2 regions of the uncultured Citricoccus sp. genome follow, and region 1 is predicted to be linked to the other one. Evidence: riboswitches for the same ligand, from Rfam matches in the RefSeq annotation. Region 1 holds a riboswitch; the other holds the start of a gene.
What was found. A riboswitch is a leader RNA that binds a small molecule or an ion and turns the genes downstream of it on or off. The one in region 1 is predicted to bind glycine.
Positions count from the first base shown of each region.

Region 2: another riboswitch for glycine. It lies ahead of gcvP (aminomethyl-transferring glycine dehydrogenase); the one in region 1 lies ahead of Q0283_RS00110 (amino acid permease).

Region 1 is NZ_CALMQR010000004.1:2,728-6,138, forward strand. Features, by position in the region: gene Q0283_RS00105 (sugar porter family MFS transporter) at 1-1,275, shown strand, start outside; glycine riboswitch at 1,340-1,440, shown strand; gene Q0283_RS00110 (amino acid permease) at 1,596-2,951, shown strand; gene Q0283_RS00115 (Na+/H+ antiporter family protein) at 3,039-3,411, shown strand, end outside.
Region 2 is NZ_CALMQR010000158.1:4,759-8,169, forward strand. Features, by position in the region: gene Q0283_RS17350 (SDR family oxidoreductase) at 1-620, shown strand, start outside; glycine riboswitch at 1,171-1,291, shown strand; partial or broken gene gcvP (aminomethyl-transferring glycine dehydrogenase) at 1,438-3,411, shown strand, end outside.

The DNA.
Region 1 (3,411 bases):
ATCGGCTGCGCCCTGGGTGCCTGGTTCGCCGGTCCCGTCGCCAACCGCTTCGGCCGGGTCCGGGTCATGCTGCTGGCGGCGGTGCTCTTCCTGGTCTCCGCGCTCGGCTCCGGGCTGGCCTTCGACGTGTGGAGCCTGATCATCTGGAGGGTCGTGGGCGGCCTGGGCGTGGGCGCCGCCTCCGTGATCGCCCCGGCCTACATCGCCGAGGTGAGCCCGGCCGGCGTCCGGGGCCGGCTGGGCTCCCTGCAGCAGCTGGCCATCGTGACCGGCATCTTCGTGGCGCTGCTGTCCGACGCCCTCTTCGCGAACCTGGCCGGGGGCGCGGCCGAGACGCTGTGGTGGGGACTGGAGGCCTGGCGCTGGATGTTCATGGCCGAGGCCGTGCCGGCGGTGCTCTACGGGGCGTTCGCGTTCCGCCTGCCCGAGTCACCCCGGTACCTGGTCGCCCGCGGTGACCTCGACCGTGCGGCCCAGGTCCTGTACGACTTCACCGGCATCGAACGGGTCAACCTCAAGATCGAGCAGATCAAGGACACCCTGGAGTCCGAGCGGCGGGAGTCCCTGCGCGACCTGCGCGGACCGGCGATGGGCCTGAGGCCGATCGTGTGGATCGGCATCGTCCTGTCCGTGTTCCAGCAGTTCGTGGGCATCAACGTGATCTTCTACTACTCGACCACGCTGTGGCGCTCCGTGGGCTTCGGGGAGTCCGACGCCCTGACGATCACGGTGATCACGTCGGTGACGAACATCGTGGTGACGATCGTGGCCATCCTGCTGGTGGACCGGGTGGGGCGGCGCCCCATGCTGCTCGTCGGGTCCCTGGGCATGGCGGCCTCACTGGGCCTGATGGCGGTGGCCTTCTCCTTCGCGCAGGTCGTCCAGGCCGCCGACGGCACCACGGCCGCAGAGCTGGGCCAGCCGTGGTCCACGGTGGCCCTGATCTCGGCCAACGCCTTCGTGGTCTTCTTCGGTGCCACGTGGGGGCCCCTGGTGTGGGTCCTGCTGGGGGAGATGTTCCCGAACCGGATTCGCGCCGGGGCGCTCGCCGTGGCCGCGGCGGCCCAGTGGGCCGCGAACTTCGCGGTCTCCACCACGTTCCCGTGGCTGGCCGAGATCGGGCTGACCGTGGCCTACGGGCTCTATGCGGTGATGGCGGTACTGTCCTTCCTCTTCGTCTGGCGCTTCGTCCCGGAGACGAAGGGCCGCGAGCTCGAGGACATGCAGGACACCGGCATCGTCCGGAAGTCCCGCAGGAGCACACCCGCGCGGTGAGGACCCGGCCGCGATTTCACGCACCCGTGTGAGGTGCATTACAGTTGTCTCCCGGAATCAGCCACTGAGCGGTCCGGGAGAGATCCCGCACCACCTAAGATGCGCGACGCCGAAGGAGCAAGCCCTCCCCGGGAATCTCTCAGGCCCCCGTACCGGATCGCTGGGCACCTCTGGAAAGCGTCGCCACACCCACGCGCGACCACCGACGGGGCAAGCGGCCGACCGGCTCCGGGCCGGCACGACGCGAAACTCTCAGGTCCATGGACAGAGCGGGGAGGACACGAGGGGACCACCGTCCCACGTCCACCTGAGGAGAACCCATGGAACCCAGCCGCCCCACCGGGCCCGTCGCCGTCGGGACCGAGGCCGGACCAGCCGGCCACGCCCCCGCCGCAGCCCCGACCCTCGAGAGCCCGGCACCCGGCCGTCCGGACGGCACGGCCGCCGCGCCGGGCTGGAACCGCTTCGACTCGAGCTGGACGATCGGCCTGTTCGGTACCGCCGTGGGCGCCGGCGTCCTGTTCCTGCCGATCAATGCCGGCCTGGGCGGGATGTGGCCGCTGATCATCGCCACGCTGATCATCGGGCCGATGACCTACTTCTCCCACCGGGCGCTGTCCCGCATGGTGGTCGCCTCGCCCCGGGCCGACCGTGACATCACCGGCGTGGTGCGGGACTACTTCGGCGAGGCCGCCGGACGCCTGGTCACCATCCTGTACTTCCTGGCGATCTTCCCGATCGTGCTCATCTACGGCGTCGGCATCACCAACACCGTGGACAGCCTCATGGTCAACCAGCTGGGCATGGACCCGTGGCCGCGCTGGTTGCTCTCCGGGGTGCTCGTGCTGCTGATGTCCGCCGTGATGGTGGCCGGCCAGCGCGTCATGCTGATCGTCACCCAGTGGCTGGTCTACCCGCTGATCGCGGTCCTGTTCTCCGTCACCCTGCTGCTCATCCCGTCCTGGTCCTTCGAGGGCTTCGGGGCCGTGCCCGCCGCCGGCGACTTCGCGATGTCCCTGTGGCTGATGATCCCCGTGCTGGTCTTCGCGTTCAACCACTCCCCGGCGATCTCGCAGTTCTCGGTGTCCCTGCGCCAGCGCTACGGGGCGGGCTCGGTGCAGAAGGCCTCCTCCGTCCTGCGCGTCACCTCCATCCTGCTGGTGGTCTTCACCATGGGCTTCGTCTGGTCCTGCGTGCTGGCCCTCGGCCCCGAGGGGTTGCAGGCCGCCAAGGACGCCAACCTGCCGGTGCTCTCCCACCTGGCCAACGTCATGGGCCTGCCGATCATCGCCTGGCTCGGGCCGGCGGTGGCTGTCACGGCCATCGGCTCGTCCTTCTTCGGCCACTGGCTCGGGGCGTTCGAGGGCGCGCAGGGCATCATGCGCGGGATGGTGGACCCGCAGTCCCGGCGCTTCTCCGACCGCGGACTGCGGATCGGGATCAGCGTGTTCCTCATCGCCAGCACCTGGATCGCCGGCGTGCTCAACCCGAGCATCCTGGGACTCATCGAATCACTGGCCGGGCCGGTCATCGCGGCCGTGCTCTACCTGATGCCGATGTACGCCATCCGGAAGGTCCCCGCCCTGGCGCCGTTCCGGGGCGCGATCTCGAACGTCTTCGTGGTCATCGCCGGCATCGTGGCGGTCGGGGGCATCCTGCTCAGCCTGTTCGGCTGACCGGGCCCGCCGCCGTCGGGTCACCGGTAAGGGCACCGTGCTGCGGGTGAGTAGACCCGTACTCCGGCTACACTCTTCGGGGCGCGGATGCGCCATCACGCCGCCCGCGCCACCGAAGAGGTCGTCCCCGCTGTGCTGTTGAATCCCGTCGTCGTGTCCGTGCTCGTGCTCGCCGCGCTGAGCCTGGCCCGCGTGAACGTCATCGTCGCCCTGCTCATCGCCACGCTCGTCGCGGGACTGCTCGCGGGGCTGACCCCCGATGAGACGGTGACCATCCTCGTCGACGGGCTCGGCGGCCAGGGGGAGACCGCCCTGAGCTATATCCTGCTCGGCATCCTGTCGGTCATGGTCGCCCGCTCCGGGATCACCGGGAAGCTGATCCGCCGGATCCTGCCGCTGATCTCCGGCCGGCGGGCGATGACCCTCTTCGGGATCGCCGGACTCGCCTGCCTGTCGCAGA
Region 2 (3,411 bases), on a different contig from region 1:
TGGTCGGCTGGATCGACAAGGCCGGCCGCACGGCGGTGACCGTACCCGGGGACCTGCGGGACGAGCAGGAATGCGGGCGGATCGCCGAGGAGGCGGTCGCGGGACTGGGCGGCCTGAACATCCTGGTCAACAACGCCGGTTACCACTGGGCCCGCGGAGAGCCCGGGATCGAGGGGCTGCGGACCGAGGACCTGGACCGGGCGGTGCGGACCAACCTGTACGGCACCCTGTGGCTGACCCGGGCGTGCGTGCCGCACCTGTCCCACGGGGACTGCATCATCAACACCACCTCGGTACAGGCCTACCAGCCCTCGGAGACGATGATCGACTACGCCGCCACGAAGGCCGCCCTGAACAACGTCACCGCGAACCTCGCCGGCGAGCTCGGGCCGAAGGGCATCCGGGTGAACGCGGTGGCGCCCGGACCGGTCTGGACGCCGTTGCAGCCGGCCACCAAGACCCCCGAGGCCGTCTCCCACATGGGTGCGGACACCCCGCTCGGCAGGATCGGCCAGCCCGCCGAGCTCGCCGGGGCCTACGTGTTCCTGGCGAACCCGGCCGAGGCGAGCTACGTCTCCGGAACGGTGCTGGGTGTGACCGGCGGGCTGCCGGTGTTCTGAGACCCCTCCGGCGGACCGGACCCTCCGGGACGTCTCCACCACCCAGGACATCCCCGACGAACGATCGGCGCCCCACCATGCAGCGGAACGAGCTCGAGGCCCCCATCGCCACCAAGATCCTGCGGCGGCTGAGGACTGCCACGGAGTCCGGCCGGATCACGTGGTCTCCGGTGCAGGACTGCGTCCCCGACCGGGACTGGCTCAGCGGCCGGTTCGCCGTGGCGACGATCGAGGACACCGTCGAAACGGGCTTCGCGGGCGGCGACGCCGTCCGGGCGCGCCCACGTGGAGCACGAGATCCCCCAGCTGAGGGTCGGGAGCGTCCCCGAGCCGTTCGACGGGGCCGTGCTGTCCCGGTTCATCCAGAGCCTGGACGCCCTGTCCACCTGAGGGGCCGGGACGTCGACGGCGAGGCCACGCAGTATCGACGGTGACGCCGATGACCGTTGCCGCGGCAGGACCCTGACCTGTGGGAAGGGTGAGGGCGCGCGCACCCAGCGACTCGGGGGGACGTCGGCGGTGCGGCTGTGCCAGACTGGTGCCGCGCCACATCTCCCGCGCGGGAGAGTGCCGGTGCTGCAGGATCCGGGCCTCCGGACCCGGCGGCGCCGGACGCCGAAGGAGCAATCTCTCCCCGAGAATCTCTCAGGCCCACGTACCGCGCAGGGTCGGCGTCTCTGGAAAGTGCCAGGCCCCCAACGCCTCGGCCACCGACGGTGCAAGCACGTATCCTCCAGATACGTGCGGAATCTCTCAGGTCGATGACAGAGCGGGGAGGTACCGATCCGCGCCCGAGAAGCGCCTTGGAGGAGAACCCATGAACGCCATCGTCACCCCGTCCACCGGTCAACGCCACGAGCCGCGGGACACCGCGTCAGCCCCGTTCACCAGCCGTCACATCGGTCCCCGCCAGGCGGACGCCGAGACGATGCTGGCCGCCCTGGGCTTCGAGTCCCTGGAGGCCCTCGTGGACGAGGCCGTGCCCGCGGACATCCGCCAGCACGAGCCCCTGAACCTGCCCGAGGCCCGGACCGAGGCCGCCGTCCTGGAGGAGTTGCGGGCCATCGCCAACCGCAACATCGTCAAGACCCAGATGATCGGCCAGGGCTTCTTCGACACGGTCACCCCGCCGGTGGTGCTGCGCAAGGTCCTGGAGAACCCGGCCTGGTACACCGCCTACACCCCCTACCAGCCGGAGATCTCCCAGGGCCGGCTGGAGGCCCTGCTGAACTTCCAGACCATGGTCGCCGACCTCACCGGCCTCGAGATCGCCAACGCCTCCCTGCTGGACGAGGCCTCCGGCGCCGCCGAGGCCGTGCTGCTGATGCACCGGGCCAACCGGAAGAACGCCAACGGCATCACCCTGATCGACGCCGACCTCTACCCGCAGACTCGCACCGTGGTGGAGGGCCGTGCCCGCGCCCTCGGCCTGGACGTGCGCGTCGCGGACCTCTCAGCGGGCCTGCCCGAGGACCTCGCGGCCGATCTGGAGGAGAAGGGCCTGTGCGGCATCCTGCTGCAGCAGCCCGGGGACTCCGGCCGGATCCACGACCACTCCGCGGTGATCGCCCAGGCCAAGGAGCGCGGCGGCATGGTCGCCATCGCCGCCGACCTGCTCTCCCTCGCGCTCATCGTCCCCCCGGGCGAGCAGGGTGCGGACATCGCCGTCGGCAACACCCAGCGCTTCGGCGTCCCGCTGTTCTTCGGCGGCCCGCATGCCGCCTACATGGCCGTCCACAAGGGCGTGGAGCGCCAGTTGCCCGGCCGTCTCGTCGGCGTCTCGCAGGACGCGGCCGGCCGGCCCGCCTACCGCCTCGCCCTGCAGACCCGTGAGCAGCACATCCGCCGCGAGAAGGCCACCTCGAACATCTGCACCGCCCAGGCCCTCCTGGCGATCACGGCCTCCATGTTCGCCGTCTACCACGGCCCGGACGGCGTGCGGGCGATCGCCGAGCACGCCCACCGGCAGGCCGGCCGGCTGGCCGCAGCCCTGCAGTCCGCCGGGTTCACGCTGAACCACGAGTCCTTCTTCGACACCGTGCAGGTCTCCGTGCCCGGACTGGCCCGCACCGTGGTCAACGCCGCCGAGGCGGCCGGGGTGAACCTGCGCCTCGTGGACGCGGGCACGGTCGGCATCTCCTGTGACGAGACCACCACGGACCGGGACCTGCTCGCGGTGCTGTCCGCCTTCGGCGCCCCCGCGGAGGCCCTCCCGGCCGGTGCCGGGAGCGGGCAGTCCGGGGACACCGGGGCACCCGACGCCGGCCGGGCCAGCGGGCACATCCCCGCGTCCCTGCAGCGCACCAGCGAGTACATGACCCACCCGGTCTTCAACACGTACAAGTCCGAGACCCAGATGCTGCGCTACATCAAGCGCCTCTCCGGGTACGACCTGGCCCTGGACCGCACCATGATCCCGCTGGGCTCGTGCACCATGAAGCTCAACGCGACCGCGGAGATGGAGTCCATCTCCTGGCCCGAGTTCTGCTCCATCCACCCGTACGCGCCCGACCACCAGACCGAGGGCTGGCGCTACCTGCTGACGGACCTCGAGGAGAAGCTGGCCGAGATCACCGGCTACGCGGGGGTCTCGGTGCAGCCCAACGCCGGTTCCCAGGGGGAATACGCCGGCCTGCTGGCCATCCGCAAGTACCACCTGGCCAACGGTGAGGGTGAGCGGGACATCTGCCTCATCCCGGCCTCGGCCCACGGCACCAACGCCGCCTCGGCGGTGCTGGCCGGGCTGAAGGTCGTGGTGGTCAAGACCGCCGAGGACGGCACCATCGACAGC